DNA from 2 places in the Paenibacillus sp. FSL H7-0714 genome. Region 1 is predicted to be linked to the other one. Evidence: riboswitches for the same ligand, from Rfam matches in the RefSeq annotation. Region 1 holds a riboswitch; the other holds the start of a gene.

Region 1 (3,416 bases):
GAATAATTTGCAAAAGCTTCAGCCTAGTTTAACTCCGGCTTCACAGGTCCAATCACATAAACGGTACGTGATTTACGACCGAAATTACGGACATGGCTCAGTGAATCGTAATAGACATCTACTTTATTGCCTTTAATGGCACCGCCAGTATCTTCTGCTCGGCGGAATCCAAGCCCCTCGATATATACCCACCAGCCAATAGGGATTACATTCGGGTCTACCGCAATTGTACGACCTTCCGTTACGCGTGTTCCGGAGGCAGTTTTGGTACCAATACCTGGCTCTTCTGATGAATAAGCTGTCATGGAGACGTTCTTAATCATCTTCTTGTACTCAAAGTCTACGCCAGCCTTGCTTGTGACGTTATTAGTCTTGGCGCTAACCTTAGCCGTTTTTGAAGTGGTGTTTGATTTGGAAGTTGTTGTAGTCTTAGCTACAGCCGGCTTAGGAAGTGCTTTGGTACCAACGGCAATAATCTTATCTTTCGTTACCGTTTGTACTTCCTTACCAATCATGCGCATAGAGGCCAGTTCTCCGTCTTGGTAGATCTTTTCAATATGCTGAATCATGACGCCTGGTTTGCCTGCCTGTGCCACTCTAACTGTTCCCACAGTAAGGGAGGGGTCTGCTGTCTTGATGACTCTGAAGGGTAAGTTAGTTGATCGCTGTACAGTCTGTTTGTTGATGCGAACAATCTTAACCTCCATGTTTGCAGAAATGGTGGTGTCTAACGAAGGGAAAATCTTATCATGACCTTCTAGGGTAATGCCCATTTTCTCAATTGCTTTACCAATTGTGTCTTCGGTCGTATATAACGTTTTTGTTGCTCCATCCGCAGTAAGACTAATTTTCTGCGCACGATTGATAACGACACGGTCACCGTCTTTTATTTCATCACTCAGTCCTAAAGATAGTTCATCATGCGGCTGCAGCGAAATTTGCTCTTTCTCCAACACATCACCAAGAAGCGCTTCTCGCGTTTCAAGCGTCTGTGTTTGCCCGTCTATTACTAAAAATAATTGTTTGTTACTTTGACCGTGTACGTACAGCAGAATAAGTAGCGCGATAGCGACTGAAATCACGCCTGCAAGTAAAAGTACGCGAGTATTTACTTGCTCCCACCGTAATGCGAAAGACCTGCTGGATGACTGCGAATCATGGGATACTTCTGGTTGGAATACGCCCATTCTCTCCATCCTCCTTACATAGCCCCGTCGTCAATTGTATATCATGAGGACTGAATTCCTTTGACGAAACTATTTGAGATTGTCACAGGACACGCACGTAATAACTTAGCGTCTCCTGCTCATGGATCGCCTGCTCGGCACAGCTACTCCCACCTCTGTTATATAACAGTATGTGGGCAACATTCTATTTATTCAAAAATAAAAAAGCCTAAAAAGAGTTCAACTGAGGACTCTTTCGTGGCTTCTCCAATATCAGAATAGAGAATGCTTGTGCACGAGGTTGCCTCTCTTACTTGCGCTTACGGGGTTAGCTGTCGGGTTCGGACGAAAGAGAGACGCCCTATTTCAGGTCACCCGCTCATGGCGGTTGCCCTTAAATTCACCCCAAAGACCACGTGAAGAAATCAAATACTGTCCTACGGCACGTCTAAACCGTATTTAAAATACAGGCATGCGGCAGGTCAATATTGGTTCCCCCGTTCTCCATACGGAGACTCAGCGAGACGATCCATGAATCAATGGCTGTCACTATAACACAGCTCACATCACTGAAAAGATGATATCCTGTTTTGATGCATGTTGTAAAGGACGATTCAACCACGTTTACGCAAAAATATGGTTAAAATATTGTAATATTCAGCCGTTTTTATATTAAAAAAGTTTAATATATCGGCCATTCTCTATTTTTCGCCTGTTTTGCTCCCGTTTTCACTCAATCCCAAATCGTTCCAGTGCGTTCGCATACGTTATTTTAGCCAATTCTTCCCATGTTAACCCTTTAATTTCAGCTGCTGCCTCTGCTACCAGCTTCACATGAGCGCTCTCATTTCGCTTCCCGCGAAAGGGGTGTGGAGTCAAATATGGAGCATCGGTTTCGATCAATAATCGGTCTAGTGGGGTCTGCGCAAGCACTTCTTTTGGCACTCTTGCATTTTTGAACGTAATGGGTCCTCCAAAGGATAAATGAAAACCAAGATTCAAGCACATTTTAGCTGTTTCCCAGCTTCCTGAGAACGAGTGCATCACGCCTCCAACCTCATTTGCCTTTTCCTCCCGTAAAATCCGTACAACATCCTCATGGGCATCACGATCATGAATACAAATCGGCATATTTAGTTCACGGGCTAGTCCAATTTGCTTGCGAAAAACTTCATGTTGCACATCCTTGGGAGAAGTATCCCAGTAATAATCCAGTCCGATTTCACCAATAGCCACTACTTTTTTATGACTGCATAGAGAAGCGATCCAATCGAGATCTCCTTCTTTCATATCAATCGCATCCTGAGGATGCCAACCCACTGCCGCATAAATATAATCATAAGATTCCGCCAGCTTCATCGTTGAGGGAATCGTCTCCCGATTAAATCCGATATTAATCATCTTGCTAACTCCTGCTTCTACAGCACGAACGATAACTTCTTCGCGATCCTCGTCGAATTGAGGTGCATCCAGATGCGTATGTGTGTCAAACAGAAACATTTTAACCCTCACTCCTTGTTCTTTTTTAAATATAAGACAATATAAGTTTCACGCTATCCGTTATATCTTATATTTCTACTCTTCTTGTCATAAATCCCATATTTTCTTGTATTATTTTGCAAAAATCTCTGCAATAGAAGCAGGCAATCGCGTAAGCGCATTTCTCAACTTATCCTGAGGAAAATAAAGATGATATCTGCCACGGTGAATGCCGCTAATAGAACGCACAATATCCGACACCTCTGAAATTTCCCGCAGATGATCATGCCGATCAAGCAGCAGAATTTGTTTATTGTCAAAAGCTTCTCCCGGACGGAACACATCATAGGGCAGATCTGTCGGAAAATCAATCTCCAAATCATATTCTGGGTGAAGTCCGGCTGCCGCAAAACTGCTGCGAATTTCAGTAATCATATCTGTATCGAGATTCTCCACCTCAACATATTTATACAGTTTACGATGAATAAAACGGGTACACAAGTCACTTAGTAGCTCATCTTTCTCAAGTGTCCACTGCATAAAAGCCGTCTGTACCAGTGCTTCATCTAGCATTAAATATTGCTTCACTGTCACCTCACCACGGAACAAATCCTCCAGCGGATTAATCATGAAACTAAAATTGTACCCCTCTTGGAAAAGCTCCTTGGCTCTACGGAAAATTTGTCGCAAAATAATCTCTGAGCTACGTGTCACCGGATGAAAATAGACTTGCCAGTACATTTGATAACGCGACATTAAATAATCTTCAAT
Region 2 (3,416 bases), 550 kb from region 1:
CCAATGCGGATACTCTGCTGGTTAAGGTAGCGAGTTATGTACCGTTCACCTCTCCATTGACCATGCTGCTCCGAATTGGTGTTGGTGAAGTAGCGATCTGGCAAGTTATTGTATCATTAGCCATCCTGCTTGTTACCACGTTCATCTTTGGATGGTTGGCTGCCAAGATCTATCGCACAGGCGTATTGATGTACGGCAAACGTCCAAGTATTAAAGAGATCAGAAAAGCGATGAAGGCTTACAAGATCTAAGTGGCTTCATATAAACTTTTAAGGAGTGGTAATCATGACTAAAAGTGAACAATACAATATGATGCTTTTAATGAGTTCGGTATCTCTGGCTACGGTTAGTAGAATGCTCCATTCAGATGGATCCGCTGTTATGGATTTCACTCAAGGTGTATTGACTGGTATTGCCATGGTAGGGATGATTGCGGGATTGTGGATGTACGGTAAGGCGCGTAAGAGTAAAGCGTAATAGTAGGAAATAAGGAAGCCGCGGCAGATGCCGTGGCTTTTTTCTTTTTTGAGTACGTATCGTAAAAGTTATTTGGAAGATAGTTGCGGACTCCAGGGCTCCTGAGTCCAATATATCCTCCGTACACTCAAATGTCGTTTCCTTTTGAGGGATTAGACAACGGATAGATTACCACTAGGCAGCAAATCCTCTGGAGCAGTCAGTTGCTCCCGCACACGCCTAAGCTGCGCTTTTAGTACAGGAACACTCTTTTGCAGGATGATGCTTATTTGAGGTAAAGATAGCTTTAGGCCATACCACATCGTTTTTATAAGCTGTTCCTCCCAAGGCAATGCCTTGGCAGACAGGAGAGACCGGCATGCGTAATAATCGGCGCATTGTCGGATACAAGAGCGGTAAGCTTCGATAGAGAATAGCTGGCTGTCAAAGCTTTTTTGACGGAATATTTTATGAAGCTCTTTAAAAGTACGGATAGTAACCTTCTCGGCTTCTGCTGATTGTTGTAACAACATGGAACTGAGCGTATAGATATCATTCGTACACTTTTGAACACACTCTGCAAATATAGTTCTACGGGGGGATTCGGCAGGTAAGGGGTCAGGCATGATAAACACGATCCTTTCAGAATGGGTTATGGGATGAACCTATAGTATAGAAAAGTAAGAAATGGATTTGTTGATAAGCTCGGCGGTATCAGGTTCTGGATAACTATGTTTTTGAAGCGCAACACTGGATGGTTTATAATATAGCCGCCCTCCTTTGGAATCTCTCCCACCAGCGACAGCTCTGTACAGACGACCTTGCTCAATGTGCCCTGCCAAGGATTTACCCTGCAGCTTGGCTCTTAAATCCTGTAAAGCACCTTGCACTAGCTCAAACTGAGTCTGATCCCACTCTGAACCATGGGTACGTACTTTATCTATCGCTTCCTCTAGCCGGCAATGATATATCATTCTGAGAAAAGAACTCCATTTAATAAGGTCGAAAGTTTTGGTATTGGCAGAGATAAGACATGCCCCCCAGCTGCTACCTCCTTTACAGGTAAGTTTCAGGATGCCATAACGGCTACCTTGATCAGCCTCCATTCCATAGTGAATAGGCTCAGGTGAATCAAAGACGAATACTTCTATGCGAGATAGTCTTCGCTGGTCCATGACAGGTTTCTCCTCCTTAGGTTTCCAAAAGCTTAAGATCTACATGGTGAATGTCGTTAGCCTTCTCTATACAGGCGAGCATTTCAGCTTCATTCTCACAGACTGCGGCATGCTCCAGCCATAGTCGGAATTTCTGTTTGCGTATAACGGATAAATGTAAGGGGAAGGTGTTGCGAGATCTCATTACGTACCAACCGACTGCAACGTCTTTCCACGGTTCCTTAAAAGCGGTGAGCCACGGAAAACGTTGGTGTGCTGACCAATCCTGCAGCTGTTGCTTTTCTCGGATATTTTTATATATTTCGTATATAATTGTTCGGTCCATACAGTATTCACAGGTAGATGGGCTGCTGAAATGGCGAAGTGATTCAATCTGCTTCTGACCAAAAGCATAGCCGACAATAGTTCTGTGATGATCCTCTTCGAACCACAACGCTCCAAAGCAAACATAATTTAGACTTATCGGCTCAAGTAGCCCTTGCTGAGTTCCCCAATAATAGTGTTTCATTCCTTTCACCCCGTCCAGCATGCTATCACCCTATAGATTCAGGTAACGCAAAAACCGCAGCAAGAGGAGGACCTCTGCTGCGGTTTTGGAATACAGGTATACACATACCTGTGCCAAAGCGTGGCGGATCAAGGGTCTCTCTCTTTACGCTTACGAGGTTAGCTGTCGGATTCGGACGGTGAGAGTCGCCCTACCTATGTGAGACTTGAACAGTCTCCTTCGGATTCACCCCAAGTAGGCCATGTGGCCTGATGGTTCCCCCGTTCCCTGCAAATACAGGAACTCAGCGTTGAATGTATTTTGTGAAATAGATTCAACCCGAATCATACTCTTTTCAAGGTGTTTCTGTAAAAACAGAAAGTGTTCTTTTGAGCGCGATTTAAACCAAATCCTGCCTACTACGACGGAAAAGGGAACCAAATAGGTATTTATTGCGAGTTATCGGGCTTCTTCCTCGCTTAATCTCGACTTCTTGTTTTCTTACCTATAAAGGCGATTTTTTGAGATTTCTACATTTGTGGTGAATAAAATCACATGGTATGCCCGCTTTTCGCTAATGGATTAAAACTCGAGTAAACAAGAGATATAGAGAGATTGGATATCAAGTAAGCGCTATCCAACGCGAAAATAGTTTTTAATTTGCATTATTTTGGCATCAATCAGGTTTTACAATTCTTCCTGCATAAGGGTATGATTACTCCTGTTTCAACAACAATCGAATATTTGATCCGCTTAATTTCCGATAAGGAAAGCGGGGGAACCAACAATCGGCAGACGATGTGAGAGTCGGAAGCCGGTTATGGGGTGAATCCTGTAGAAGATGCGAGTGAGCTCGCATCTATACAGGTAGGGCGACTCTCACCGCCCGAATCCGACAGCTAACCTCGTAAGCGTATGGAGAGAGGATGAGTGCAATGTGACCGCTAGCGAGCCACAGAGGAGAATCCTTTGTGGCTTTTTGCTGTGCTTTTTTAAGCAAAGCATTTATGGAAAACCTCACGAAGAGGTCGTTATATTCATCATTAGCGGTAGCTTTTCTTTCAAGATCAGGGTGATCAAGCTCTGATCTTACAAGCAAAGCATTTGAGGAGAATAAGAGATGACAGATCAGAATGAATATGTACTGGTATGTGCGCCAACGAAGGCAGGCGAACATTTTATTAAGCTTCTAAAATTCAGAGGCATTAAGATGGCCGGATTGACCAACAACTTGCCTGAGAAGGCCCTACTCGAAGAGATGGGGATTGAACAAGTCGTTCTAGTTGATACCCGCCATC

The links. Region 1 has a riboswitch for cyclic di-AMP ahead of NST34_RS00190 (3D domain-containing protein). Riboswitches for the same ligand answer to the same signal wherever they lie in the genome.
Region 2: linked by a shared signal. The riboswitch ahead of NST34_RS02670 (hypothetical protein) and the one ahead of NST34_RS00190 (3D domain-containing protein) in region 1 are both predicted to bind cyclic di-AMP.

What each region holds. Positions count from the first base shown of each region.
Region 1 is NZ_JBBOPT010000001.1:40,384-43,799, reverse strand. It holds gene NST34_RS00190 (3D domain-containing protein) at 24-1,187, opposite strand; cyclic di-AMP (ydaO/yuaA leader) riboswitch at 1,469-1,698, opposite strand; gene NST34_RS00185 (TatD family hydrolase) at 1,896-2,666, opposite strand; gene NST34_RS00180 (HD domain-containing protein) at 2,778-3,416, opposite strand, start outside.
Region 2 is NZ_JBBOPT010000001.1:593,971-597,386, forward strand. It holds gene NST34_RS02650 (ABC transporter permease) at 1-251, shown strand, start outside; gene NST34_RS02655 (hypothetical protein) at 286-477, shown strand; gene NST34_RS02660 (hypothetical protein) at 630-989, opposite strand; gene NST34_RS02665 (hypothetical protein) at 1,122-1,631, opposite strand; gene NST34_RS02670 (hypothetical protein) at 1,648-2,139, opposite strand; cyclic di-AMP (ydaO/yuaA leader) riboswitch at 2,273-2,438, opposite strand; cyclic di-AMP (ydaO/yuaA leader) riboswitch at 2,859-3,048, shown strand; gene NST34_RS02675 (hypothetical protein) at 3,239-3,416, shown strand, end outside.